One region of the Colwellia sp. MB3u-4 genome, then DNA from elsewhere that is predicted to be linked to it. Evidence: predicted binding sites of a transcription regulator. Region 1 holds the regulator's gene; the other holds the start of a gene.
What was found. The regulator FNR, encoded in region 1, switches genes on or off when oxygen is low (the NO sensors DNR and NnrR bind a similar motif). The targets are predictions, from matches to a motif close to TTGATCTAGATCAA.

Region 1 (15,185 bases):
GGCATTTATGATTTCGCTATTACCCCCTTTTATTAGCCAAACCCTGCCATTGGCACCACAATTGAGCATTTTAGTGGCGGTAATATTAATATCAGAATTTGTTTGTATGACCCTATACGCCACTGGTGGAAAAACTATTGGTAAGCTATTAACCCAAAGAAACAATGTACAACTGCTTAATAGAATATCAGGCAGTTTAATGATATTAGTGGCTATTTGGCTAGCCATTAGCTGATATAAGTTAAACGAAGCCTTTGCACTTAACAGTGGTACAAGGCTTATGATTCTGGTATGAATGCACTGGCAAATGTTTAAAGTGGATGACTAGCTAATGATGATTTTTAGTGCCATAGACTAATTTTATTACGTTATTGCCAGCGGTGATTTGTTCCTGTAACAAAGTCTGCGTACAACAAGATCACCCACTAAATAAAGCTCAGATGATTGTAGAGCTTTTAGCTTCGATAACTCGCCACAGTTAACATTTTTGTATAAGTTTTTTCTTTAACTGTGGTGAAGGTTAACCATATGCGCCATGTCATTTCCTCGGCGGAACAACTACCAACGAGTACCTCGGCTTTAAACACTTGTTTACTCGCTGTTTCACTCTCAATTGTACTCTCAAATGTACTCTCAAATTCACTCTCTATCTTTAACTGAGTTATATTGATTTGATCTGGTTTTACATTATCTAACTTTTTGTTATTCATTCTATTGTTTGGAAAACTCTCTTCAATAAACAAAGGTATTTTCCCCATATACATGTTAACACCTTCAAGATAACCACTAACGCTGGTCAGTGCTGGTGTACCTTGATAATTCAGCACCATATTAAATGCCTGCTCAGCAACTATTCTATCAACAGTAAATAGGACTTGAACTTGCCCTCCGGCTAAGTCGAATTGACATTGGCTTTGTTGAGTAATGCACTGTGCAGTGGGCACGTTCTGAACATCCACGGTTGGGTTAACCTTATCTTGGGGACTACAAGCGGTTAATAGAATGGCTGACAATGTTAATAAAATGTCTTGCGCTAATTTTTTGGAAATATTCATGACATGCTATAAAAGAAAGATATTTGTCGCTCATGATACACAAACCTTGGTGATATTTATCACTTTTTTATTGGCTTTTATTTATTGCGTTATACCAGGTTTTCAACAAAAAGCGCAGAGTTAGCTTTTGCTATGATCTTACACAAGATTACCCTCGTAATGCTTAGTAATTAAAGTCAGGTCACGGCAAAATAACAACATGGACTGACCTGTTATTAAAGTACCTTGGTATTAAAGTGCCTTGGTGATTTTTTTAGTTTTAAACAGAAAATGTTCAGCGAGATACTCCCTAAATTTAACACAGTATCTAGTGTTAAATAGTTTAAAAAGCGTATCATGTAGTTAGCTCGATAATGTTTGCCAACGTATTTGCCAAATATTATTGAGTTGCCATCATTTATCTTTAATTTAATCGTGCAAATATTAACCATAGCTTGATTCACTTTTTCCGCTAAATTAGCCCATTTTAAATGGTCTTCTTTTTCTAATAAAAAAACGAGTAAAAAAATTAATCAGCACTTGCTTATTAACTTATTGAACAATATTGCAGCAACAGAATTTTTTTGTTGATTTAAATCAAGATTTACGGTTGATTTATGGCATAGGCGAAAGGTAAAATTACGTAGCTTCTCAGCATTTTTCATGAAAAAGTTTATTTTTTACAGAAAATTGCAAAATTTAACTTAGTAACGGAACAATAAAAATGACAACAACGCTTGAACATCCGGCATATAACTTCAATGTGGTGCGTCAATTCACCGTAATGACAGTTATTTGGGGGATCTTTGGTACTGCATTAGGTGTACTTATTGCCGCGCAATTAATTTGGCCGGCACTAAATTTTGAAACACCTTGGCTAACCTATTCTCGTCTTCGTCCACTGCATACCAATGTGGTAATTTTTGCTTTTGGCACCAGTGCACTCTTCGCTACTTCATATTATGTTGTTCAGCGCACCTGTAAATCAGTTTTGTTTGGTGGCAAATTAGTCGCCTTTACCTTTTGGGGCTGGCAAGCGGTTATCGTGCTTGCCATTATCACTTTACCTATGGGTTACACTTCAAGTAAGGAGTATGCCGAATTAGAATGGCCGATTGACATTTTAATTGCTGTGGTTTGGATCAGTTACGCCATTGTGTTTTTTGGCACCTTAGTCAAACGTAATACATCTCACATCTATGTTGCAAACTGGTTTTTTGGTGGTTTCATTCTCACTGTAGCCGTTTTACACATCGGAAATAGCATGGTTATTCCGGTCTCGATGTTTAAGTCCTACTCAATATATTCTGGCGCTATCGATGCCATGATGCAGTGGTGGTATGGACACAATGCCGTAGGCTTCTTACTGACGGCTGGTTTCTTGGGTATGATGTATTACTTCGTACCGAAACAAGCTGAACGTCCAGTTTATTCTTACCGTTTATCAATTGTTCATTTTTGGGCATTAATTTCATTGTACATTTGGGCCGGTCCTCATCACTTACATTACACTGCACTACCTGATTGGGCTCAGTCAGTAGGTATGGTGATGTCAATCGTATTATTCTTACCTTCTTGGGGTGGTATGATTAACGGTATTATGACGCTTTCTGGTGCGTGGCATAAACTTCGCTACGACCCAATTTTGCGCTTCTTAATTGTTTCATTATCCTTTTACGGTATGTCTACCTTTGAAGGCCCTATGATGGCGATTAAATCGGTGAATGCATTATCTCATTACACAGATTGGACTATAGGTCATGTACATTCAGGTGCTTTAGGCTGGGTTGCTATGGTGACAATTGGTGCTATGTATCACTTAATTCCTGTGTTATTTAATCAAGGTCGTATGTACAGCACTAGGTTGATTAACGTGCATTTCTGGTTACACACATCAGGTATCGTTTTGTACATAGTCGCTATGTGGATCTCGGGTGTCATGCAAGGGTTAATGTGGAGAGCTGTTAATACTGATGGAACATTAACTTACAGCTTTGTTGAAAGTTTAGTTGCCTCTAAACCCTTCTACTTTATGCGTTTTGTTGGTGGTGTATTGGTTGTTATTGGTTTCTTATTGATGGCTTATAACATGTACAAAACAGTCTATGCTAAAGACAATAGTCTTAAGCCACTTGAAATAAACTAAGGAGCCGACAATGAAAAATAAACATGAAAAGTTTGAAAAAAATGTTGGTCTGTTTGCTATCTTTACTATTCTTGCAATCAGCATTGGTGGTTTAGTTGAAATTACACCTTTGTTCTTTCAAAAAGCCACCACAACACCGGTTGATAACCTAAGACCTTATACCGCGTTAGAGATGGAAGGTCGTGACATTTATATTCGCGAAGGTTGCAATGTTTGTCACAGCCAAATGATCCGTCCTTTTCGTGCTGAAACAGAGCGTTACGGTCACTACTCTGTTGCTGGTGAAGGTGTATGGGAACATCCATTTTTATGGGGTTCTAAACGAACAGGCCCTGATTTAGCCCGTGTTGGTGGTCGTTACAGCGACGATTGGCATCTTGCGCATTTACTTGACCCTCGTTCAGTTGTGCCTGAGTCAAATATGCCTTCGTTTAAATGGTTAGCTGAGACTAAGCTTGACGGCGAATTAACGGAGAAGAAATTATCAACATTTAATTTCTTAACCCGTAATCGTAGCCATAAAGACGAGCAAGGTAATGCTATTCCGCTTTACTCTGAAACTGAGCTGGCTAATGCAAAAAATGCAGTTGCAGGTAAAACAGAGATGACGGCATTAATTGCCTATTTACAATCTCTAGGTCATGCGCTGAAATGATAACTATAGACTACGGCACGCTTAGAGGGCTAGTTGCCCTATTAATATTGGCATTATTTATTGTCATTGTGGTTTGGTCGTATTCAAAAAAACGCAAATCAGCGTTTGATGAAGCGGCAAATTCAATTTTTGAAGAAGATACTGAAACTGAATTAAAGCACTCTGACAAAAATAACAAACAGGAGACTAATAACAATGTCTAGCTTCTGGAGTATTTGGATTACCGTTCTTACCTTAGGTACATTAGTGGGTTGTTATCTACTATTGAACTATTGCTTAAAGAACTTTGCAGGTGTTGAAGAAGGTGAGCCTACGGGTCATGTCTTTGACGGTATTGAAGAATTGAACAACCCATTACCGAAATGGTGGAGTACTTTCTTCTTATTAACCATTATCTGGGGTTTTGGCTATTTACTGCTTTATCCAGGTTTAGGTAACTTTCAAGGCCTATTAGGTTGGAAGAGTTCTAACCAAGGCATTTTAAATTTATCAGAATCTAAAGCAAGTATTGCTAATGCGAAAGCAGCGGGCATGTTAGTACAGTACGACCGAGAAGTTGCTGCTGCCGGTGAAAAGTATGGCCCTATTTTTGATGCCTATGCAGAGCGTAAAATTATTGACTTAGCAACCGCTAATGATGATGAAGCAACCTCTGCACGTAAAGTCGGACAACGCTTGTATTTACAAAACTGTTCTCAGTGTCATGGTTCTGATGCACGTGGTGCTACTGGTTTTCCTAATCTAGCTGATAAAGATTGGTTATACGGTGGTTCACCTGAAATGATCAAAGCTACTCTTATCCATGGTCGTAAGGCAAATGGCATGATAGCTTGGAGCGCAGCATTAGGCGGCGAACAAGGTGTTAAAGAAGTTACCGCCTATGTCTTGAGTTTAAGTGGTCGTGAAGTTGACACCAAAGCAGCAGAAGCGGGTAAAGTTAAATTTGCCATGTGTGCGGCTTGTCACGGTAGCGAAGGCAAAGGTAGTGATGCAATGGGTATTGCATTAGGTGCGCCTAACTTAACAGATAATATTTGGTTATATGGTGGTTCGCCACGTGCTGTTGAAATGTCAATTGCTAATGGTCGTGCTGGCGTAATGCCGGCTTGGGATAAAATCCTAGGTGAACAAAAAATTCACGTCATCAGTGCCTATATTTATAGCTTATCGCACGAGTAAAAATTAAAAATAATAATTAAATACAAAGCCTTGGAACTGTAATGTACTAAGGCTTTTTTATTTAAAAAAGAGTAAAGTTCACTAAATTAGCGTTTTTTAATAGTTAACACTTTTTAATAGTTAGCACTTAAGAATAGTCGTATAATACTCATTCTCTCAGCAAAGAAGAAATTTTCATGAAAACATCTTGGTACCGAGAACCTTGGGCATGGTTTGTATTTATATTGCCTTTTACCGTGGTAGTTGCCGGCATTGCCACCTTCATTATTGCCAATACTAATCCTGACACTCTGGTCGTTGGAGATTATTATAAAAAAGGTAAAGCGATTAACCTTGAATTGGGTAAAATTAAACAAGCGCAAAAGCTTGGGATGAGCTTTGGTTTAAAACTTGTTGACGATCAGCTTATTATTCGCCCAACGGGTATTGAAAAAGAATTTCCCTTACTTAATGTCAATTTTTATCACCCAACCCTAGCGGATAGAGATTTTTCTTTAGTATTAACACCTGATGGCAACGGTAACTTTACCCATATTTTTGAAGCTGATAAAAATGTGGCCGGTAAATGGCAGGTAACCATCACTCCGTTTGAAAATCACTGGAAAATTCAAGCTGTGATCACCCTACCTCAATCCGATTTTATTGCGATAGCACCGGACACAGCCCAAGCAAATTAATGAGCCAAGCTTAATGAACCTAGACTGTTTTCATTGCGGTGAGCCCGTACCCAATGGCATTAATTTAACCACGAGTATTGAAAATATTAATCAACCTATGTGCTGCATAGGTTGCCAAGCGGTAGCACAAACGATTGTCGAGAACAATTTAACTGACTATTACCGTTTTCGCAGTGCGCCAGCACAAAAAGGCGAAGTATTAATACCTGAACAACTGCAACGCAATAAAATTCTGGATGATGAAAGCTTACAAAACGAGTTTGCTTATTATCATGATGGTTTTAAAGAAACTATATTAACCATTGAAGGTATAAGTTGTTCAGCATGTGCTTGGTTAATAGAAATGCAAATCAGAAAACTCGCTGGCGTTAATAATATTAATGTTAACGCCACGACACAAAGAGCAACAGTCCAGTGGCAAGAAAACCAAGTAAAACTCAGTGAGATACTGAGTTTAATTGATAAAATTGGCTATCATGCTCTCCCCTTTAAAGCCAGTACAGCTGAAAAGGCCAATAAAAAACAAGCAAAAAACTTTATTAAACGCTTAGGCATTTCAGGCATTTTAATGATGCAAGTCATGATGATCGCGTTTGGTTTATACTTTGGTGCTTTTGCCGATATGGCTGAGTACAATGTACAGTATTTGCGCTGGGCCAGCCTTTTCTTAACCCTACCCATTGTTAGCTATGGCGCCTTTCCGTTTTATAAAAGTGCTTTTTTTGCCTTGAAAGCGCGACAACTTTCAATGGATGTACCTGTCTCTATTGCGATTAGCCTGGCTTTTCTTGCTAGCGTTTGGGCTACATTTACCCAGCAAGGTGAAGTGTATTTCGAGTCTGTTTCCATGTTTACCTTTTTATTACTGATTGGTAAATTTCTAGAGTTTAGGGCCCGCAGCCGCGCTGCTGACATCTCGGCAAATTTATTAAAATTAATGCCGATGACCGCCACTAAAATTGAACAGGGCATTGAACGCTTTATCTCAGCAACACATTTAAAAGCCGATGATATTATTTTAATAAAGCCCGGTGAAACCATACCCGCAGATTGCGAAATAATAACCGGCACTAGCCAAATCAATGAAGCCATGCTCTCTGGTGAGCAACTGCCGTTGCATAAAACAACGCTAGATAATCTTTATGCCGGTACCATAAATGGTGATGGTAATTTAACAGCAAAAGTTAGCCACAGTAACCAAGAATCATTTTTAAGCCAATTAATTCGCTTAAGTGAAAGTGCCCAAAGTCATAAACCTAAATTGGCGCAATTGTCCGATAAAATTGCCCAATATTTTGTTGCTCTTATCCTAGTTGTTGCCATTGCTACCGCAATATATTGGTCTCAACATCAACCCGCAGAAGCGTTTTGGATCACCTTATCTGTTTTAGTGGTAACTTGTCCCTGTGCTCTGTCATTAGCAACACCTACGGCATTAACCTGTGCAACCACTCGCCTTAACCGTGAAGGGATCATGATTAAATCAGCACATGTGCTAGAAACTATGCCTGAAATTGAGGTGATGGCTTTTGATAAAACCGGCACCTTAACGACGGGTGAATTTACCATTACAGCAGTCAAAACTTATGGCGCATTTGCAGATAAAAACACTCCAGATGGGCAACAACAAGTGTTGGCTATTGCGGCGGCGTTAGAAGCACACTCTGCTCACCCCCTAGCAAAAGCCTTTAGCCAGTTTCGTGATTTTAGCCAAACAGCAACTCAAGTGGTGGTTGCGCCAGGTGCTGGTATTTCTGGTGAGGTTAATAATCAGCATTACAGAATTGGTAAAAACTCATGGCTGCTCAGTAATAATGACAACAGTGCGCACAGTGCGCAGTGCGTATTAATGCAAGATGATAACTTAGTTGCTGAATTTTATTTACATGATGGTCTGCGTGAAGATGCTAAGGCATTAATTGATTTTTTACATCATGAAAACATTAAAACTGTCATGTTATCGGGTGATCATCAACAAGGCTGTGATAAATTACAAGCAAAGCTGCACCTTAATAGCGTACAAGCAGATTTGTCTGCACAAGACAAAGTCAACGCGATTAAACTACAGCAAGCCTCGCATGCTGTAGCTATGATAGGTGATGGCGTAAACGATACCCCAGTATTGGGCGCGGCGCATTTGTCCATTGCCATGGGCAGTGGCACTGATATTGCTAAAAGTGGTGCGGATGTGATATTACTGAACAATAAACTCAAAGGTGTGCAAACACTGCGACAGGTATCGTTAAATACTGCGCGAATTATAAAGCAAAATTACCTTTGGGCTTTTAGTTATAATGCCATTGTATTGCCATTAGCGGTTATGGGCTATATAGCGCCATATATGGCAGTCATTGGCATGTCGGCCAGTTCAATACTAGTGGTAAGTAATTCTTTAAGGTTATTAAAAAAATGAGTGTGATATACGTATTAATTCCCATTGCTATTTTACTTACCGCTATTGGTATTTATCTCTTTTTTTGGGCGGTAAAAACTGAGCAATTTGATGATTTAGAAAAGCAAGGCATGAGCATTTTATTTGAAGATGATCATGATAAAAAAAGCATTCATCAAAACAATAATGCTACGCCAATAACAACACAGATAGACAAAAAAAATACCTCACCAGAGCAAGCAGACGCACAGGTCAAAAAATAGTTTATGAGCCTTGATTTTTTCTCCGCATTTATCATCGGATTATTAGGCTCAGGCCATTGTATAGTGATGTGTGGTGGTATTAGCACCATGCTGACGACGGCGATTTCTGATACCTCTCGTCATAAAAAACACGCCATTATATTGGCCTATAACTTTGGTCGTATCGCCTCTTATAGTCTTATTGGCGCTCTTGTCGCATTCACCAGTTCAATGGCGACCAAAAATATCGGATTACCTGTTTCGTTGTTAAAAACTATTGCGGGTGTTTTTCTTATCTTATTAGGTTTGTATTTAGGCCAGTGGTTTATGTGGTTAAGCCGCGTCGAACATTTAGGTAAAAATATTTGGCGCTACATAGCACCACAGACTAAAAAATTTATTCCCATTAAAAACGTACAAAGTGCTTTCGCTTTAGGCGCACTATGGGGCTGGTTACCTTGTGGCTTGGTATATTCTACACTAACTTGGGCATTGGCTAGTGCCGATGCCCTTGATGGTGCCTTGATCATGTTTTTCTTTGGACTAGGCACCTTGCCTGCCTTACTTTCAGTATCACTAGGCACCATAAGTATTAAATCATTATTGAGTCATACACTATTTAGAAAGATAGCAGCCAGCTTAGTGATTTCATACGGCATCTATACTATACTTATTTTATATATATAACGTACCTGATATGGACATTATATATAAAAAGTCATGGAAAAAATCATGCGTACATCATGAAAAATTTTAAAGGATATTATGAGTTATAAATCATGCACTATTCATCAACATATTCACTGCCAAAACTGTAGTCTTAGTGAATTATGCTTACCCTTTTCTCTCAATGATAAAGAGTTAGAAACGTTAGATAATATTATCGACCGTAAGCTGCCGATCCATAAAGGTGAGCAAATATTTAACGACGGTCAACCCATGCATGCGCTATACGCCATACGTTCGGGCACATTTAAAACCTACACCATTAGTAAACACGGTGAAGAACAAATTACTGGTTTTCATTTAGCGGGTGATTTGCTTGGCTTTGATGCTATTGCCAATGCTCAACATCCAAGTTTCGCTAAAGCACTAGAAACCTCAATGGTTTGTGAGATCCCTTACAATACGCTCGATAATTTATCGAACAGCATGCCAAAATTAAAAAAACAAATTTTACGTATGATGAGTACTGAGATCCGTGAAGATCAAGAAATGCTAACATTACTTAATCGTAAAAATGCCGAGCAACGACTAGCAACATTTATCAGTACCTTAAGTATTCGTTACCATGCCCGTGGTTTATCTCCATCTGAGTTTCGTTTATCTATGACCCGCAGTGATATTGGTAACTATATTGGTTTAACGGTTGAAACCATCAGCCGTTTGCTTAACCGCTTTCATAAAAATGGTTTAATTGCCGTTGATGGTAAACTCATTACTATTTTAAGTTTTGACAAATTAAACGCATGCGCCGCACTTTAATGTCACGCTAACACCTGCTTTTCTACATTGCCTTATTAAGGTATTTCACGCTATGCTTAGCGTGAAATATTATTTATCACCGATAGCATAATAATTTGATTTAAGACAACTATTATTGCCTCAAAGTAGACTATTGTTATAACACTAGTAGACAATTGATAAAGGAATTAGCCATGGAAAAGTATCAAAAAATACTCGCGATTGTTGACCCAACAACAGAAGAGCAGAAAGCGGTAAATCGAGCGATAGAATTAGCGCGTAAAACAGGCGCTAGCATTACCGCATTTTTGACCATCTATGATTTTTCTTATGAAATGACCACCATGCTGTCAAGTGATGAGCGTGAAGCCATGCGCCAATCAGTTATTAATGATCGCACTCAATGGCTAGAGTCTTTACTCGCTGATCTTGATTTAAGCGGAATTTCTATCGATTGTCGGGTTATATGGCATAACCGTCCCTTTGAGCAAATTATTGCTCAAGTACTCGATAATGGTTATGACATTGTCATTAAAGGGACTCATCAACACGACAAATTCAAATCTGTGATATTTACGCCTACCGATTGGCATATTCTGCGCAAATGTCCTTGCCCTGTTTTACTCGTGAAAGAGCATTTGTGGCCTGATAACGGTAATATTCTTGCGGCGTTAAACATTGGTAGTGAAGAGGAAGAACATAAAGCACTTAATAACAAAATCACTGCAGAAGCTAAACAGCTGACCCAAGTCATGAAAGCTAATTTACACCTAGTTAACTCATTCCCGGGGACGCCAGTAAATATCGCCATAGAAATCCCAGAGTTTAATGCCAGTGATTATAATCGCTCGATGTTAAAACATCATCAAAAAGCGATGTTAGCACATGCAACTGCCTTTAATATTGCGCCAGAAAACACCCATATTAAAGAGGGTTTACCGGAAGATATCATTCAAAGCATAGCGGCTGAATTAGATGCAGAATTAGTCATTCTTGGTACTATTGGCCGTACCGGTTTATCGGCAGCGCTAATTGGTAACACCGCAGAGCATGTTATTGATAGGCTAAATTGTGATGTATTAGCATTAAAACCCGATGGTTACATTTCACCACTTGATGTAGATTAATATCAGCTAACATCACTAGCATCACTAGCATCACTAGCATAAAGTTGAATTGGGTCATTAAACGCCTAGTTCAACTTTTCTTGTTTAATAACTTAAACTAGATTATGCGCTGAAGTTTTAACAGCCTTTAGCCAAAAGTATATGACGATATGTCCTTAAGGTAAATAATGAAAAAAGGTTACCTTTGACAGCATAAAAATAAGGTTATCAATAAGTTAGAGGTGATTACTTTTGCTGATAAAAAACTGAAGAAGTACTACTTTTTCAAAGCAATTCAAGCGAAAATTTTTTAACCGACATGATATTTGAATTTATTTATAAATCTATTTTTATACCTAAATTAGGAATAGCACATTTACATAGCGCTTATTTATTATATAGCGCGAAGTAATGTCGATTATGGCGGATCATATCAGTTAATTCCAACACATAATCTATGCCACGTTCAGAATAACGCATTAATCCTGTTGCAAGAATTTCTGGCGCTAGCGGTTGGTTTTGATCGCGTAATTGGCCTCTAATCGATCTAAATACCGTATAGGCACCGTTAGTATTAATATTGTGCAAATAACGTGCGACACCTAAACTAATAGAGCTATAAGCGGCGACTTCATGCTTAGCGCCGGTATTACGGCTACCTGGCACCATGCCGCAACCTTCCCTATAACACCACACACCAAAAAAGTTTAAGCCTATTCGAGCAAAACGAGAGGTTCCCCAAGCAGATTCATTGGCCGCTTGCACTAAAACAAGGGCTAATGGAATAATGTCAATTTTAAGCTGTAATTCATATAATTGTCTTAACAAAGAAAACTTTTCACTGACTTTATATTTTTTGCTCAAACTGCTTACTAACGTGTGTTCTTCCGCACTAAAGGGCTGTTCTAAGCTTAATTGCGCAATTAAGCGCGCCACTTCAGCACGCAAGATCAGTATTTTTTTATTTTCAGCCTGTACTGCGGGTTTAATAAAAGCAAAAAAACGACGTTTCTTCTCTTTTACATCACGAATTTTAGCAAAGTCGGGTAAAGTGACCGTGTGTAACGGTTGCTCAACTATTTTAATGACCTTCTTAACCGCTTTCGGTGCTACCGGCACTGGCTCTTCAGTCGGCGTACTTTCAGGCAAAGGTAAGAAGGTAAAGGGTGCGATTAAACCCACACTCAGCAAAACTAAAAAAATAAAACCTAAAAGGTTTTGCTTATTAAATATCGTCAAGCTAATAGCTCCTTATAGCATTATTTTTAGTCTAATTTACTGAAAAAATGCGGTAAATCAGGCCGAAAAGGTGTCATTTATGGTCTTGGTTTGATCAGCGGCTATTTCCATCTGTAAACCAAATATTTCTCGGTATAAAATTCCCTTTACGTTATAAAACAACGGCACTATATAAGCTAAACAAAATAAGAAAAATGCGATAGCGATAAAGCTAAATTCAGATTCACCGGACATTACAACAGGTAAAGCGGATATCAGTACAGCCAAAGCCAGTATCAGATAAATAGCGAAAATTTTGAACCATTGAAAACGCGTAGCTTGAATGCTTATTGAAATGGCTTTTATAGGTGACATTTTTTTTTCTACCACCAAAGGCAACGCGAGTGACAAGGCTACCGCCAAAAATATGCCAGGCAAGTAAAATAATGTTAAACCTATGGTAACCAAAGTTGAGGTTAATAAGGCACTAACAGCAACCCAGCTGCCTCGTTTTAAAAAGCCAAAAACCAATTTTGGTCTGGTTTTTAAGCCAACTGAATGGAAAATACCCATCATTTCAACACCAACGATAAAAGGATAAACCACTAAAGTAACGATAATATTAAGTAAAGTCGCTGATCTTTGATCTTGAATAGCCACTTCAATGCCACCCAACTGGCTGCTCACTAACAATGAAACCAACATGCCAATCATCAAACAGGTAAACAGTCCCAAATTAATCGCCATGCGCGATTTTAAGGTTATTTGCCAGCCTTCTTTCAATATAGTCGCTACATCAAGGCTATATTCACCTTTTACAGCTTCTTCGACACTACCACCAACGTTTTCAACCGGAAGTTTTTCCACAAAAATATTACCTAATGAGTAAGCGTATCAGTGACGCTTGTCTTAATTGCTACCAGTATATCGTAATTCACCACTGCCTGTGAATAAGCAGAGAAAAGTTATTAACATTCATCCTATCCAGTTTACCAAGGTTATAGGGTAAGCCCGTTAACTTGACGGCATAAATACCAATTTACCGGCGATATTGATGCCTTGAAACTGACTTGCTAATAACAGTGTTTAACCTTATAAAAGGCTAAGCATTGTTTTTGATATTCATCAACAAGGTTTTAAAATAGTGAGCGCCTTTCTTCTTGGCTAAAGCGATATTATTATCTGGAATGCTCTCAGGGTTTTTATAGACACTAAGCACTTTTTCCATGCTGTGTTCACGAATTAAATGTAAGGTGGGATAGGGAGAACGATTGGTGAAATTGCCCGCATCGTCATAATCAGCCTCAGCAAAGCAATATTCAGGGTGAAAGGTAGCCACTTGGAATATGCCTTCAAAACTATGATCAACAATAATGTCATTGGCATAATCAACCAAGTCTAAAAAGCGATTAAAGTCTCTAAAACCTTGATTATAGATTAATAAACTCGTTTCTATTTCAGGATTATCATGTAAGTAGTGACATTGCGATAAAAATTCAACTAGCGCTGACTTTAGCTGTTCTTTATCGCTAGTAAAATAATGAATAGTTTGATTAACAAACTCTTTTTTTGCGAATGGACAAAAATTTAGCCCAATAATTACTTGCTCTAGCCATTGTTTGGTTTGGTCAACTTCATCTCTTGTGCTCATAACAACTTACTCAATATTCTACTTATTTACGTATGGGTGTTGGCTTACTGGTATTGGCTACTGGTATTGACTTACTAACCTGCTATTACTGGTGCTCAACAACCGCTAGGCTATTAGCTGTTATCACTTTGTTGCAGTTGCCACATTTTGTGGTAATAGCCTTTTTTAACCAATAAACCTTGATGTGTACCCTGCTCAACAATCTCACCTTGTTGCATAACAATAATATTATCCGCGTCCACTATCGTGGATAGTCGATGGGCGATCACCAAACTAGTTCTATGTTCGGCAACTTCTTTAATGGCGCTGAGTATTGCTTGTTCTGATTGACTATCAAGTGAGGAAGTTGCTTCGTCAAACACCAAAATACGAGGGTTTTTCAAAATAGTACGGGCAATAGCAACACGTTGTTTTTCACCACCTGAGAGTTTTAAGCCGCGCTCTCCTACCATAGATTTTGCGCCATCGGGTAATCTGCTAACAAAGTCAGATAAATGTGCTAGCTTAAAAGCCTTATTAACCATTTCTTCATTGGCTTCAGGTGCACCATAATTAACATTGGCAAAAAGTGTATCGTTAAATAACACGGTATCTTGCGGCACAATACCAATATTTTTTCTCAGCGAGTGCTGAGTTACTTGACGTATATTTTGCCCATCAATGGTTATTTTGCCACTGTCACAATCGTAAAACCTAAACAGTAACTTAACTAAGGTAGATTTGCCTGATCCACTTTCACCAACGACCGCCACTTTTTGTCCTGACTTGATAGTAAATGATATATTTTTGATGATGGGTCTTTTTATATCATAGGCAAACGATACATCTGTAAATTTAATTTCTGCATCAGATAGGGCCAAAGTGTCCGCATCGTCATTGTCTTCTACTTTCGGTTTCTTTAGCATCAGGTCAAACATATGCTCAATGTTGGCCAATGAGCCTCTAATTTCACGATAAACAAAGCCTAAAAAGTTCAACGGAATAAATAGTTGCATCATGAAAGCGTTGATCAGCACAAAATCACCTAAAGTCATTTTTCCATAAGTAACTTCGTATGCTGCTAATGCCAACATAGCGGTCATCGAAAAAGAGATAATAAGGGCTTGGCCACCGTTTAAGGCAAATAAAGATAAGCGATTCTTCATTTTCGCCTGTTCCCAAGTCGCTAATTGGCTGTCATATGCTTTTGCTTCAAAATCTTCATTGGTAAAGTATTTTACCGTTTCATAATTAAGTAAACTGTCGATAGCACGTGTGTTACTTGATGAGTCTGCCTTGTTGGCTTCGCGTATAAAACGTGTGCGCCAATCTGTCGCATAAACAGAATACACCACATAGAACACAATAGAAGATAGGGTAATTAGCGCAAACCAAATGCCATAATTGAAGAACAAAATACCCACCACCATGATAATTTCAAT
Region 2 (15,185 bases), on a different contig from region 1:
GTGTTTGCGGCCACAGGTTTTGGCTTGCTGGTGGCTTCAATCACCCAAACCCAAGTGGCTTCAATTTTTGCTACCGCGATCTTATGTATGCTACCCACCTTACAATTTTCAGGCATTGTGCAACCCACTTCAACACTTGAGGGTGCGGGACATATTATTGGCACAATTTGGCCTGCTACTTATTACATGCATTTAAGTGTTGCCGCTTTCACTAAAGGCCTGGTGTTTGGTGATTTAGCGAAAGACATTATTTTACTGGCCCTTTTTGGTCCTGTCTTTATCGCTATAGCCGCTACCTCACTTAAAAAGCAGGAGCGCTAACTGATGAATACCTGGCTCAATATCTATTGGTTAGGCACGAAAGAATTACGTAGCCTAGTAAGCGACTTCATCATGTTGATGCTCATTGTTTACTCGTTTAGTTTGGCCATATATGCCGAGGCGACAGCCATTAGTGAATCGGTACATAATGCGTCAATTGCGATTGTTGATGAAGACCAGTCGGCCTTGTCTGGCACCATTGCTAACGCGCTCTATCCACCCTATTTTAAAACGCCAATATTTATTTCGGCCCCTCAAACAGACCGAGCAATGGATCAAGACAAATTTATGTTTGTGGTTACCATTCCGCCTAAGTTTGAGCAAAATGTGCGTCAGGGTCGTCAACCTACAGTGCAAATAGATATTGACGCTACAGCAGTCACACAAGCCAGTATAGGCAATGGCTATATACAGAGCATTATTAGCCAAGAAGTGAATTATTTTTTTAAGCGCTCAGACCAAAGCACCGCCTACCCAGTAGAACTTATTATGCGCCAAGCCTTCAATCCAAACGGCAACGGCATGTGGTTTAGTGCTATTAATGCACTGCTTAATCAAATCACTATGTTAACCATTATTTTGACCGGCGCAGCACTTTTGCGTGAACGCGAGCATGGCACAATTGAACACTTATTGGTGATGCCTTTGAATGCGTTTCAGATAGTGATGGCTAAAATTTGGGCCAATGGCTTAATTATTTTGATCGCTTTTACTTTGTCAATGTTTCTGGTGGTAGAGAATATACTCGATATCCCCGTTGCCGGTTCAAAATTATTGTTATTATTAGGCACTTCTGCCTACCTTTTTGCCGCTGCTGCCATCGGTATATTTTTAGGGACTATTGCGCAAACCATGGCGCAATTTGCACTTTTGGTGCTTATGGTTATTATTCCTATGGTGATGCTCTCGGGCGGCTTAACACCGATTGAAAGCCAACCTGATATCATTCAACCCTTAACTTGGTTATTACCTTCAAGACACTATATGGAGTTCTCTCAAGCCGTTGTTTTTCGTGGTGCAGGCATTAATTTAGTCTGGCCACAATTGACTATTATTATTGCGCTTGGTGCAGCATTTTTTATCGCCAGCCTTGCCATGTTTAGACGTTCTTTAAAAAGCATGACATAGCAAGGTCAAGCACATACCTATTGTCGCTTATCCTAAATGTGTTTTTTGAATTGTTGCCCTTTTTTAGCAAAATAAAGTCTAACGGTGAGAAACTTGATCACTATCAAAGTTTATAAGCTTACTTATATGATAAAAAAGACCATAACTAGGCTTAACCAAAGAGAAGATTATGCGATTTGAAAGCGCCAGAGATGCACTTAAACATGCGAAAGAATTCCATCAGAAATTAGTTGTTTTTTATCAAAAATTAGCCAAAGATGAAAATATACCAAGAACACAGTTATTGTTGGAATATATGATCAGTGAGGAAAAGAAATTAGCTGAATCATTAACCCATTATGAAAAAAACACGCCATCGGGTGTTTTAGATACTTGGTTACAATATGCCAATGATCAAGAAATTTTAAAACTGCCAATAGTCAAAAATCATCCATCAACACAATCGATGGATGATATTTTAGAATTATCCATGCAAATGAGTGATGAACTCATAGCAGTATATCAAGTAGTAGCAGAGCAAGTTGACGAGCATAAGGTCAAAGACATTTTCAATAACTTAGCTGACATGCAATGGCAAAAACAAAAACGCATATCAATGAATTTTGATAGGTTTATGGATATCTAGCCTACCTGAGCAGGCCACAAGTTTTCTCTCTAAAGAGGCAATACACAATAACTTTGCCTTAGCATAAAAAATAGCGACATCTGCTACTGACAACTATTCGTTATCTTGATTTGTATCAAAATATCGCCTTCAAAAAAGCGTAAAGTGGTGTTTCTAGCCATATAAAGTCAACAAAATTGGGGCACGGTCAATCAATGAAATTTAAAGATTACTACAAGATCCTAGGCTTGGCTGAAAATGCTGATCTAAAGGAAATCAAAACAGTCTATCGTAAGTTGGCCGTAAAATATCATCCTGATAAGAACCCTGAGCCCGGGGCAGAAGAAAAGTTTAAAGAAGTAGCTGAAGCCTACGAAGTATTAAAAAATGAGGGAAGAAGAGCTGAGTACGATAAAATGAGACGCTATGGCTCAGGTTCATCCGAGGGTTTTAATGCACCACACGACTGGCAATCTTCGAGCGGTAACAAGCAATATCAGTCAAACGAAAATGATGATTTTTCTGACTTTTTTAATTCCTTTTTTGCTGACCGAGCCAAGTCTAGAAGACACTCACAAGCGCATAGCGAGGATCTATTTAAAGGCCAAGATTTTGAAATGGAATTACCGGTTTTTTTAGAAGAAAGTGTCTCAGGTGTCACTAAACCCATTGAATATCATGTCCCTGCACCCATCAATGGTCAACTCACTAAAATCAAGAAATCACTTAATGTGAAAGTGCCTAAAGGGGTTAAAGATAGTGAGCGCATAAGGTTAAAAGGCCAAGGCGCACCTGGCAGCAACCATAAGTTAAACGGGGATTTGTATCTGATTATTAGATTGGTGCCGCACCCATTATTTGATGTGCAAGGCTCAAACTTATTATTAAACGTGCCCCTGACGCCTTGGGAAGCTGCACTGGGTATTAAACTTGAAATACCGACACTTGATGGCAAAGTTAAGCTCAACATTCCCGCTAACTGCCAGAGTGGTCAAAAACTACGAGTAAAAGGCAAAGGGCTCAATAGTAAGTCCGGTCAGGGGGACCTGATCACCGTCATCAAAATTGTAATTCCGCCATCAACTACCGATGAAACAAAACAGTTATGGCAACAACTTGCTGAAGTAGAAAAGTATAACCCCAGAACAGAGTGGAGTTAGCCAAAATGACAGACATAAGCTTACATATTTCAGTCAATGAATTGTGTGAAATAGCCGGAATTGAAAAATGCATCATAATAGAAATGGTTGAATACGGCATTGCTGCACCTATATCAGACAGTCAAGATTCAGAATGGATTTTCGATTTGGAGAGTGCTCATTGGATCAAAAAAGCCATTAAATTGAACCAACAACTTTTAATTGACTGGGTCGCCATTAGCTTAGTCATAGATTTAATGAAAGAGAAGAAAAAGCTCGAACAGGAAAATAAACTTTTAAAAGCTAGACTGAATAGAATTGATTAGTTTAATTGAAATCACTCTATAAAATTAGTCAACAACTGAGTGTTAATGGAGTTTATAACTATGAATAAATCAAGCGTTTTTTGGTCTGTGGGCATTGTCGTTGTCGTGAGTTTAACCATAGCGGGTTGCAGCAGTAAATTTGCAGAGTCTATGCGTAAGATAACTTACCCTCCGGGTTTTAAATACACTGAACCCGCTGAGCTTAGATCTGACATGGCTAGATTATCGCAGCAAATGCTATTACTCGATAAAGCACTCATTAAGGGTTATGAACCCACTCAAGATGGTGCGAAGGACCAGCGCCAGCAAGTACTGCAAGCATTACAAAACATGGGAAGGACTGCCGCTAAATTAATTACAGGAGAAGCAGGAGGAAATCACCCTTTTATGCAAGATCACATGCAAGACTTTGTCGCTGCAATTGACCAAGCAAGGGCCGCTGCCGCTCTTCAAGAGCCAAATTATTATTTTGCAGGCAAAGTTTCTGGTGGCTGTACCAATTGCCACAAAGTAAATCGATAATTTTTGCCGATATCAGCCAAAGATAATAAGAAAATAAGAAAATCAAACGAGAAAGTAACCCTTGGCTCTCGCATGATAATTATAACCAAACGTTATTTGCACTTTATTAATCTGTTATACCGACAGTCGGCTGTAATTGTTGTACTTCAAACTTGATACTAAGGTTTATATATCAGCTCTCCCCTTTGTTTGTAGACTGCCGGAAACTAAACAAGTGATAGCCCTTTGGCTAAGTCTATTAATCACGTTAAGTAGTTTCCACAATTCATTAAGTATAATACCGAATAGTATATGACGTGGGTTTGAGTAATTATCATATTAATTTATAGTCAATTTTTAAAGGTAACTCACCATGAAAAAAAATGAGCAAAAAACAGAATTACAAGTCAGTTATAAAGCAATGGTTGATGCCATAGAAGACTTTGTAATAACAGAAGGTAAAACTTTACAGCAGGCTTTTCATGCCGCAGAAGAGAAGCTCAAAGATGCCAAGGAAATTAGCAAAGATAAAATTGAGGAAGCTAGCAAAGACTTAAAAGATAACTTTCGAATGTTAGGTGAAGCATTCGAAGGCGCAGGTGAAGCCTATAAAGAACAAATAAAGTTGGAACTGGCTTTTGTAAATAGTTCAATTTGGGACAAGTTACAAAGTATCGCTAATTCAAATACAGTAGAATTAGTAGCGTTTACCAAGAGCCTTAGAGAACAAGCACAAACTATCATAACAGAGCAGCACCTTGCGGCCCACCAAGAGCACAGTCAATGGAACTCTGAACATGCTTTATGGCTAGATGAGATAAAGTATTGGACAAAAGAGCACCAAAAAGCGCTGACTAAACTAGTCGCCATAGAAGAAACCATGCAGCAACAAACATCAATATTGATCGAGCATAGTCAGGCTATTCAAGCTCAAGCTAAAGTTGCTCATGAACACGAAAAAATCATGAGAAATACTGAAGATAATTTCAGTAGCGAGAGTAAAACCGTGGAGAAAAAATCAGCCCCAATGCATAAAAACGAGCGGAAGATACACACACAGCAAAAAGAATTACATCATAAAATAAAAACCCATCATTTTAAAATAATGGCGATGATCAATATGCTTTATAAAGAAATACATAAAGCAGACTAAAGATGAAATTACCATGAACTAGGCGGGTAAATATTTCCCTAATAGACAAAGATATTATAGCGCTGAAGCAGTACGTTGTTTTTTAATAATGTCGGTTCAGCATGCACCATTTTATTGACCCTCAAGATACAGTCATATCAATGGCGCATTACTACATAGGCTTTTTTCCAACATAATAATCTGTGCCATAGGCTTTTTAGGCTAGTTATTAATTTACTCAACAGCTAGCTTTAAAACGCTAGCCTTTGGCTTTTTACCGGTTTTGCAATCTTCTGTGGTCTTTAGCTGTTTTTAATCTACCAATAGTTGAGACTTTTCAGCTGAAAAATCGATGGATGATATTTTGGTATTATTTATAAAAAAAATTAAATAATTATTCATAGCAGACTACTGGACTTAAGTTTAAGTTTAAGCTATTGATAAAATTAAGTTAATCTTTAAAACACAATCTGTCTACAAACCGAATATCAATAATTTTTGATAGCTTTATGGATATCTAATCTAGCTTAAAAGTTGGTGAACGTTGAACATTAAAAAAGTATTAATTATTGAAGGGGTTATTAACTTCTTATTGATGATGATCAAATTAGCTGTTGGCTTTTCTACCTACTCAACAGCAATATTAGCTGATGCACTCCACTCATTAACCGATATAGCAAACAATATTGTTGCCTGGTTTGCGATCAATCAATCTGAACAACCGCCTGATGAAGATCATCAATATGGTCATAAAAAATTTGTGCCTTTAGCGATATTTTTTCTAGCGACTTTGCTCAGTGTTGTTGCCATTGAAGTTATTGTTCAAGCCGCTAGCCGCTTTGGTGAGCCCGTGTTAAATAGCTCGATTGGCTTAGGGGTAATGTTTATTGTTTTAGGGCTTAATACTGGCCTTACTTTGTGGGAGTCTTTTTGGGCAAAAAAATTAAATTCGACTTTATTACAGGCAGATGCGAGTCACACATTTAGTGATGTACTGACTTCTATTACCGTTATCATTGGCTGGCAACTAGCAGCACGCGGATACTATTGGCTTGATACAGTTTTTGCTATTGCTGTTGCTTTTATTATTATGTTTTTGGCTTATAAGCTATTTGTACAATCCATTCCAATACTGGTTGATAAAAGCCTGTTAAACCAAGCTAAAATTGCGCGCACAGTAACCGAGCTCCCCGAAGTAAAATCAGTTAAATTGGTACGTACCCGTAATGATGGCGAGGCTAACTTTGCTGATATCACCATTAAAGTTGACTTGAACCTTTCTTTAGCTACCTCACACGAACTTGCAGATAAAATCGAAGGCCTTTTAGCAACGCAGTTTAACATTGTCGATACCACTGTTCATATTGAACCCGCTCTTGATGAGGATAAACAAACTCAAGATTGAAAATAACTTGCATTGGTCAGCGAACTATCCTCAATTAAGTAGTCATTCTCAACAAGGGGTAGCATAAAGTAAAATACTGAGCCGACAGGAATATTTTTAGTATAATGAATGCTGCCGCCGTGCTCTTCAATAATACTTTTTGAAATAGAAAGCCCGATACCCATGCCATTCTTTTTTGTTGAAGAAAATGCTGAAAACAACTTATCTAGCATACTGCTAGACAAACCACATCCGCTATCAACAACTGATATTTTAATGCTCTCAATAGCGGTTAACTGAGTCCTTACTTCAATAACACTGCCATTTTTAAAATCGATAGACTGCATAGCTTCCATGCCATTGCGCAATAAATTTAACAAGACTTGCTGTATTTGTACGAGATCAACCAATACAATTAATTTTTCACTACTGTGGCTTATCTTAATATTGATATCACGCATACGAGCATCGTGTTCGGCTAATTTTGCTACTTCGTCAATTAACTTATTGCAATCAAGTAATTCTTTTTGCCTTGCCCCCTGTTTTGTCATGATTTGCATGCGCTCAAGCACGGCACCGGCTCGGTGTGAATGTTGATTCAGCTTTTCGAATATTTCCGGCAATTTTTCGAACTTACCGCTATTACACAGACTTTTACCCGATTGAGAAAATAATGAAATAGCAGTTAACGGCTGATTGACCTCGTGCGCAATACCAGCCGCTATTTCCCCCAATGAATTCAATCTATCGGCATGAGCCATTTGTTCAATGTGCATGCGTCTTTGATCTTCAATGACCCTTTGCTGAGTAATATCTCTGATTAAACCAACAAACATTCTGTCTTCATGGCATTGAATATCATTTATTGAAAGATGAATAGGAAATACACTACCATCCTTGCGCTTGGCGTCTAGTTCTCGTCCAAGGCCAATAATATTGCTTTGGTTGGTACGTATATAGTCGGTTAAATATTGATCATGGTGATTTGCATAAGCGCTCGGCATCAACCGTTTTACATTGGTATTTTCCACTTCATCAAAGGTATAACCAAACATGCGTTGCGCAGCGTTATTAAAGCTTTTTATATCGCCTTTATGATCTATGGTAATCACAGCTTCAACCACTGAATTTACAATAGCATCAGAAAATTTATGGCTGCGTATAAGGGCTTTATCCGTGTTTTTAATATCGGTAATATCTGTGATATAACCCTCGAGAATAGTTTCATTGTTTAACAGTGAAGTAACCGCTTCGCCTTTTTCCCATACGATACGAACCGACTTATTTTTACATATTATGCGATATTCAAATTCGTAAAATTTTTTCTCACTGACCGCTTGCCTAATTATTTCATATACCCGCTGGTAATCGTCTGGGTGTACAACTCTGCGCCATAAAACGCGATGAGACTCAAACTCGTGCTTAGCGTAACCCGTTAACACCTCACAACCTTCACTGACTAGCATCATGGGTCCGTTAGGTTTGTCATAAGCTTGGTATGCCATACCAGGTAGGTTTTTCAATAAATGTCCTACTTTGTTGCGTTCATCTATTATGATTTTAGTTTTATTTCTTGCCGTTAACGCTGTGTATACCGCCAAGGTAACAAATACACTCAGCAAAACACCCAGCAAAAATAAAGTCCCTATCATCCCATAATGTGAGCGACTTAAAAATTCGGATGTGGGTACTATGTCAATTTGCCAAATTTGCTGATGAAATTTAAAACTTGCTTGGCTGTGCCAATGGCTAGTATTTATTGTGGGGGTTGTTTGGTCTGAATATATTTCTTGGCCGTCAATATAGAGTGAAAAATCATGTTCCATCAGTAAATACGAAGGCAGGATTGCAGCTATATAAACGTCGAAAAAAAGTAAGCTACTAATAAAGCCTGCCAATGGTTCATTTAGTGACTTATTATCAAATATTGGCGTGTATATTCCGATCGCCCCGCCACGAATTGAACTCAGTGGCATAGTGATAACGGACTCACCTTTTGGTTGTGCTTTAAATGCGGCAGATAAAGTCTCAGGGTTAAGCGCCAAGTTGAGGTTTTGGTTGATTTTGTTACCCTCAAATGATTTGACTCTGCCAATATGGTAGTCGTTACCAATCCAAGCAATGACTTGATACCCACCACGCGTATCATACAAATTTTTGCTAATGGTGTGCCAGTCGTCATCTGTTATAGTTGAAGTAAGTCGAGATGACTTGGCAAATTCTGTCAGGGTTATTATACGGTTTTTCAAGTCGTCTTTAAGTAACGAAGCTATGCCATTAGCCGTACTCTGCGACAAACGATTAATGTGTGCACGGCCTTGAGATTCTATAGAAACAACCATGAAGGCAATTAAACAAGCCGCCAAAACACCCGTAATGATCGAATAAAAAAGAATGCTTTGTTGTGGTGACAAGGATATTCTCCCAGTCTTATTATTTTGTTCATAATCCATATAAACTCAATCTTCCTTAATTTTGACGACGCATTGCCATGATGCCCTCGTTACCCAGAAAATAATAACCCAAAACATTCACTTTGCCATGTAAGCATTAAATGAATAATAGCTTGCTTTATAGCTATTGAAATTAATAATTCAGCACGCTAATTCAGTATTTAAAATAACAGTTTTAATACTCTTAAGAGGAGATAGCGTTGCAGCAAAAGGCTTTTAGTCCTCTATATTTATTGCTCTGTATTTATTACTCTGTATTTGGTTTTTTTAACTGTGTTAAGGATAGTCGATATCTCACTTTGTTAGCACTGGTGATTTTGGTCTGGATTTTTACTTGCTTAATTCATTATTTTAATCACTATCACTCAAGGCTTCAAAGCCAGAGACCACATCAAATAACTCTTCATCTATATCGCTTTGGCGAAGGCGATGAAAACTTAGATTCAAATCATTCTGTTGTTCCTCGATATTTTTTTCTGCTCGTTGCATCGCCGCAAGACGACTAGCATTTTCGCTTGCCAATGACTCTGCGCACGCTCTGAACAAGCTAACAAAAAGGTATTCACGTACCAATGCTCTTAGGGTTTTATCTCGTTCAGGTAGCACTTCAGGTAGATTATTCGTCGGCCACTTAATATCAGTGAAATTTTTTTGTAAGCTTTCACTCAAGGGCAATAACTGTTGACTCACTGGCTTATAAATAGAGTCAACTTGAGGACGATGATGAAAAAGATAAACTTGATCTATTGTTCCTAGTTCACGCTGTGCTTCAATTTCAGTCAATATGTCAGCCACCAATGCCGTTATAGCATTAATTGAATTGGGTAGTATAAAGTCGTCTTTAAGTGTGACTTCATTTTCAGCCCAATGGGTATCAGCTAAACGCGACTTTATACGTTCGCCTACAGCCCAAACAATTTTATGCCCTGTTTTATGCGCTGATATTGTTGCCAAAGTGCTAGTAACAAATTCTGCCATCACTTCATTAAATTGACCCACTAGCCCCTGATCTGAGCCAAACACGATCACGCCCACACCAAGCCTTTCTTGTTGATTGCTGATTTTTATAGCGTTAGGCGAGCTGTGTCGTTGAAAACAAGCAATTAGCCCAAGTTGCACGGTACGATAGTAATCATCAAGTGAACTCACAGCATGCTCATATTGGCTAATACTTGAAGATGCCATAGCCTTCATGGTACTTACCACAGACTTAAGTTCTTCTGTACTGGTGATTTTTCGCCTTAGACTAGCAACACTGTCGGTCATGTTTTATTACTCATAAATAATCACTTATCGTTCGCTCTGCATCGTTGATCCTTTATAGTTATTCACTAATAGATAGTTATTCACTTATAAAGCCTCGTTAATTAAAACTGCGCTAAGCAATGTTACTTTAGCTTTTCATCCTTGGGTAAGTCATTAACTGAATTATCAGGCAAGTCACTCGCCGAATCACTGCTTGAGTTACTGGGCCTATCACTCGGAAAAAGTGTGATCAATGCATCGCGCGCAAGCTCAATAATACTCGCTCTATCTTCCTTACTTAATGTTTTAACACTTTGTAATCGCTCTGTTATCTCAACAGGAATTTCAGCCGCTGAAACGCGGACTAGATGTTCGGCAGACGTCATATCTGCTAGTGGGATGTCATCAAATAGCTTAGCGGTCAAAGCGAGAAGAACAGAAATTTGTTCAACCATAGAAACAGGACTGAATTCCGACTGTTTCAGGCAGGCACGAATACGCCGACCATGTTCGATAATTTTTAGTGTGCTGTCATCGAGTTTAGCGCCAAAGCGGGCAAAGGCTTCAAGCTCTTCAAATTGTGCATAAGCCAGTTTTAGGTTAGCTGTTACCGCACGGTAGGCAGCGTTTTGTGCCTTACCACCAACACGTGATACAGATTTTCCTACATCAACCGCCGGCAAAACACCCAGTTCAAACAGCGATGGTGAGAGATAAATTTGGCCATCGGTAATAGAAATAAGATTAGTTGGAATGTAGGCGGAGATATCCTGCGCTTCGGTTTCAATAATAGGCAATGCCGTCAAGGAGCCACCGCCAAGCTCTTCACGCAAATGCGTTGCGCGTTCCAGTAAGCGAGAGTGAATATAAAAAATATCACCCGGGAATGCTTCACGACCAGGCGGTCGCCGCAACAATAAAGACAGTTCGCGATAGGCACGCGCGTGATGAGTCAAATCGTCATAAACAATCAAAACATCACGGCCCTTTTGCATAAAATACTCGGCGATGCTTGTTGCCGAATAAGGTGCAATATAGGCAAGTCCGGGTGGTTCATTACCTTCAGTAACCACTACTATAGTGTAGGCTAACGCACCTTTTTCGCGTAATGTTGCAATAACTTTAGCCACACCTGAAGCGCGCTGGCCAATGGCACAATACACGCAGAGTACGTTCTGATCTTTCTGATTTAAAATAGTATCAAGGGCAATCGCTGTTTTACCCGTCTGGCGGTCACCCAAAATCAATTCCCGCTGACCGCGCCCAACAGGCACAAGGGCATCAATAACTTTGATACCCGTTTGCAAGGGTACGCTGACCGGTGCGCGATCCATAATAGGCGCAGATGGTCGTTCAACAGGAAGGCGTGTGCTAGTCAGTAATTTTCCCTTAGCGTCTAGCGGTTCACCAATCGGATTAATGATACGCCCGATCAGTGCATCGCCCACAGGTACATCAACCACATTACCTCTGCGTTCAACTTCATCACCCACCTGCAAATGCCAATAATCACCAAGCAGCACAACACCGATTTCATTTTCATCAACATTAAAGGCAATACCAGAGATACCACCTGGAAAGCTAAGTAACTCTTCAAAACCTACGTTAGGCAAACCTGAAACTATGGCAATGCCCGTTGTGATGCGGATAATATTACCGACTTCTTTGGCCTGAAATGGTGGCGTAAAAGCTGCCCGTGCTTTTGCCATGCTTGAAAAAACATCATCAAAGGTTATTTGTAACAAGTTTGCTTTGATAAAATCAGCCTCAGGTTTCATTACGGCCCTTTTCAGTTTTATTGGTGGGTATTGCATCATTAGCATCAGTAATAACAGCAGTTTCGTTTTGACTCTTTGCTTTATCATTGATTTGGCTATTATCTAAGCTGTTATCTAAGTTATTGCCTTCACTATCACCTTCACTATTACTTTGCGCTTTGCTTTCAACATGAACTAAGCTTTGTAATATTTGATCCACCCCCTTAGCCAAGGAGGTGAGGTAATCACTGATACTCCAGGCTACTTTTTGGCCATTCGCACTGATTTCAATACCACTAACGACAGTTGAATCGATGACAAATGCAAAGGCTATTGCATCGTTATCGTCATAGCCAAGGGTATGTTTAATCGTGCTTTCAATCTGCGCACGCTGTACCTCAGTTAAAGTAAAGCCTGTACGCACTACCAATGGGGTTTTATTGGTTGGTATCAATGATTGAAATGCCAATTTAAAGGCTGCCTTTTCTTCAACGCTGATTGTTTTAAAACGTTGAAGAAACACTAAAACTATTTGTTCTTCTAAACTTACTTGTGCTAAATCATTAAGTACCTTGCGAACAATGTTAAACACCTCTTCACGTGCGCGCTGGCTAAGTGCATCTTGCAAACTTAGTTGCTCATTTTTAAGTGCAAGCTGAAGTTTTACACGTAAGTCGTCTGATTGTTGTCTAACCTCGTCGAATAAACGCGCACGCTCAGTTTTTACCTCAGCGCTAAGCTGATTGGTGCGCGTTGTCTGTTGGGCATCAAACACAGCATTTTTATGCACAAACTCATTACGCTGCTGCTCGGCTTCAACACTTTTTTTGTCCGCATCAGCAAGCGCACTAGCAATGCGCTTTTCACGAGCGTCAATCGCATTGAGAATAGGTCGATATAAAAAGCGCTTTAGTAACCACGCGAGAATCAGAAAATTGATGACTTGCGCAATCACGGTAAACCAATCAATAAGCATAATTTATGGCCCTACCACCTGAGCAGCAAGCACATAATTCCAAAATGGATTGGCGAACAACAAAATCATCGAAACTACAAAACAATAGATGGCAGTAGATTCGATCATTGCCAAACCAACGAATAATGTCCGGGTGATGGTTGCCGATGCGTCGGGCTGCTGAGCCAGAGAAGACAGCGCAACCGCCACTGCCTTACCTTCAGCAAGCGACGGGCCGACAACACCAATAGCAATAGTAATCCCAGCAGTGATAATAGATACCACCGCAATTATAGTCATGCTGTCCATAAGTTCTCCAAAGTTAATCCTAGTTGTTTATGCATTGTCTAACTGCCCTTGGCGGTAGGTTTTATTGTACTAGTAGCCGCAGCGATATAGACAGTGGCTAAAATAAAAAAAATATAAGCTTGCACAATACCCGTGAGCAAGCCAAGTACGGTCATCACGATGGGAAACAAAAAAGGCGTAATACTGACAAGAATACCGATGATCATGGCACCGCTCATCATGTTGCCAAAAAGACGTACGGCCAGAGCGAGCGTACGAGATATTTCGCTGATAATGTTAAAAGGTAGCATGATAAAAGTGGGCTTAGTATAAGAAGCAAGGTAGCTAGCTAGGCCTTGTTCTTGAATACCGTATAGTGGCACCGCGATAAAAACACATAGCGCCAGCGCCGCTGTGGTCGAGAGTGAACCTGTCGCGGGTTCAAAACCTGGAAAGACAGTACCCAAGGCAGAAATGGCAATAAATAAAAACAGTGAACCGAGAAAAGCTAAGTAATGGTGAGGGTACTTTAAGCCAACGTCTTCGATTTGTTTACTGATATTAATCACCACGACTTCAAGCAGATTTTGCCAGCGAGAACGATGTAAATGGGTGCTTAGCTTATGGGTAATCAGCATCGAGCTCAGTACCAAGACCAAGATCACCGCCCAAGTGGAAACTATAGTAGCGTTGAGTTTTATAAACCCCAGTTGCCAGAAAATGATTTGATCAGGGCTAAGATTCATAAATTACGGCCATAGGCTGTTTGCTTTTGTACTGGCTCTGACGGCTTGTTTTCTCTCAGGTTTTTTTGAGGTTTTTTGTGAATACTTTTTTCAGTACTGTTGTCAGAGTATCGCGTTGCCAAAAAGCGCACCACCATAAAACCGACTAAGCCAGCAACCAAGCGTAACCAGTTGTCACCAAGGATTAAATAAAAACCAACAATGACCGTACTGGTTCGAAACAACAGGCTAAAGACAAATAACAGCGCAACATATTGACTTGAGCCAAGCTGACGCACAGTCCACCAAAGCCCTGCAAAATAAAATACGCCAAGCATTGCCCCCACTAGCAAGGCAAATAATCCCTCTAGGTTATCAATCATCATTATTTTCGTCCTCGTCTCGGTGAATCTCTTTATATTCCTTATCGACCCAGCGCCAAGCGGTAAAACAGCCAAGGCATAAACCGATAATGAGTAAGGTTAATGTCCAAGAGTTTTCGCTTGGATAATGCTTATCTAACCAAATGCCTAATGCGGCGCTAAGTAGTGTTGGTATTGCCACCGACCAGCCCACTAGCCCCATCATACCTAGGCCAGACCACACGGTTTGATTAACATGTCGCTGCGCTTTAAGTTTTCGTGTGGCCATATCACCAACCTGTTGACTAAACTTAGTGTCGCGGTGCTTAGCTTGAGATATTTTAGTGTTAGCTAACTTAACCTCAGCCAATTGCGCTGCATTTAACTCAGCTTTAAGTTTAGGTTTGGGTTTGGGTTTATCAGGCATCACAATTACCTTTCCTGCTTAAAGGTCACTAGGCGACGTATAAAACCACTTTCAATTTTTACCAGTACCGAGCGCAATTTTTGCTCTTGTTCGTCAAGTTTTATAAATTTTTGTTCTATGGCCTCACGTAAATCAGCCAGTGCTGTGCCAGCAATTGCATTACGCACTGAAATCAGTACCTCAAAACCTGTCTTAACCAATATACCTTCGTCAACGGCAATGTATACTTCATCAGCGCCTTGGGTTTCAAAGACTAATATTCCTGCAGATAGTGCGATAACACAGTCAAGTCGGTGCGGAAAAATGCCAAATGCACCCTCGTTTGTCACCGCAATAATACGCATGACTTGGGCTTGCTCAATAAACACCTTATAGGGTAATAAAACCTTAAGCTTCATCTGGGCTGCTTGCATCTGCCGCCTCCTTTGCCATCTTGTT

Region 2: H4J61_RS03270 (DnaJ C-terminal domain-containing protein) is a predicted target of FNR. The motif match lies at 2,180-2,193, and genes of this name have one in related genera.

The regions. Positions count from the first base shown of each region.
Region 1 covers NZ_JACGVE010000079.1:599,215-614,399, reverse strand. Annotated here, with positions in the region: gene H4J61_RS12090 (LysE family translocator) at 1-235, shown strand, start outside; gene H4J61_RS12085 (hypothetical protein) at 456-1,055, opposite strand; gene ccoN (cytochrome-c oxidase, cbb3-type subunit I) at 1,759-3,180, shown strand; gene ccoO (cytochrome-c oxidase, cbb3-type subunit II) at 3,191-3,835, shown strand; gene H4J61_RS12070 (cbb3-type cytochrome c oxidase subunit 3) at 3,832-4,038, shown strand; gene ccoP (cytochrome-c oxidase, cbb3-type subunit III) at 4,031-5,014, shown strand; gene H4J61_RS12060 (FixH family protein) at 5,191-5,691, shown strand; gene H4J61_RS12055 (heavy metal translocating P-type ATPase) at 5,705-8,104, shown strand; gene ccoS (cbb3-type cytochrome oxidase assembly protein CcoS) at 8,101-8,346, shown strand; gene H4J61_RS12045 (sulfite exporter TauE/SafE family protein) at 8,350-9,012, shown strand; gene fnr (fumarate/nitrate reduction transcriptional regulator Fnr) at 9,091-9,810, shown strand; gene uspE (universal stress protein UspE) at 9,984-10,916, shown strand; gene H4J61_RS12030 (glucosaminidase domain-containing protein) at 11,283-12,134, opposite strand; gene H4J61_RS12025 (hypothetical protein) at 12,192-12,980, opposite strand; gene H4J61_RS12020 (DUF1415 domain-containing protein) at 13,216-13,764, opposite strand; gene H4J61_RS12015 (ABC transporter ATP-binding protein/permease) at 13,878-15,185, opposite strand, start outside.
Region 2 covers NZ_JACGVE010000066.1:76,577-91,761, forward strand. Annotated here, with positions in the region: gene rbbA (ribosome-associated ATPase/putative transporter RbbA) at 1-321, shown strand, start outside; gene H4J61_RS03260 (ABC transporter permease) at 325-1,449, shown strand; gene H4J61_RS03265 (hypothetical protein) at 1,619-2,074, shown strand; gene H4J61_RS03270 (DnaJ C-terminal domain-containing protein) at 2,269-3,213, shown strand; gene H4J61_RS03275 (chaperone modulator CbpM) at 3,219-3,518, shown strand; gene H4J61_RS03280 (hypothetical protein) at 3,579-4,040, shown strand; gene H4J61_RS03285 (zinc ribbon-containing protein) at 4,393-5,172, shown strand; gene H4J61_RS03290 (cation diffusion facilitator family transporter) at 5,696-6,556, shown strand; gene H4J61_RS03295 (PAS domain S-box protein) at 6,547-8,988, opposite strand; gene H4J61_RS03300 (F0F1 ATP synthase subunit gamma) at 9,340-10,254, opposite strand; gene H4J61_RS03305 (alternate F1F0 ATPase, F1 subunit alpha) at 10,377-12,011, opposite strand; gene H4J61_RS03310 (F0F1 ATP synthase subunit B) at 12,001-12,966, opposite strand; gene H4J61_RS03315 (F0F1 ATP synthase subunit C) at 12,970-13,254, opposite strand; gene H4J61_RS03320 (F0F1 ATP synthase subunit A) at 13,293-13,979, opposite strand; gene H4J61_RS03325 (ATP synthase subunit I) at 13,976-14,344, opposite strand; gene H4J61_RS03330 (AtpZ/AtpI family protein) at 14,334-14,747, opposite strand; gene H4J61_RS03335 (F0F1 ATP synthase subunit epsilon) at 14,753-15,160, opposite strand; gene atpD (F0F1 ATP synthase subunit beta) at 15,135-15,185, opposite strand, start outside.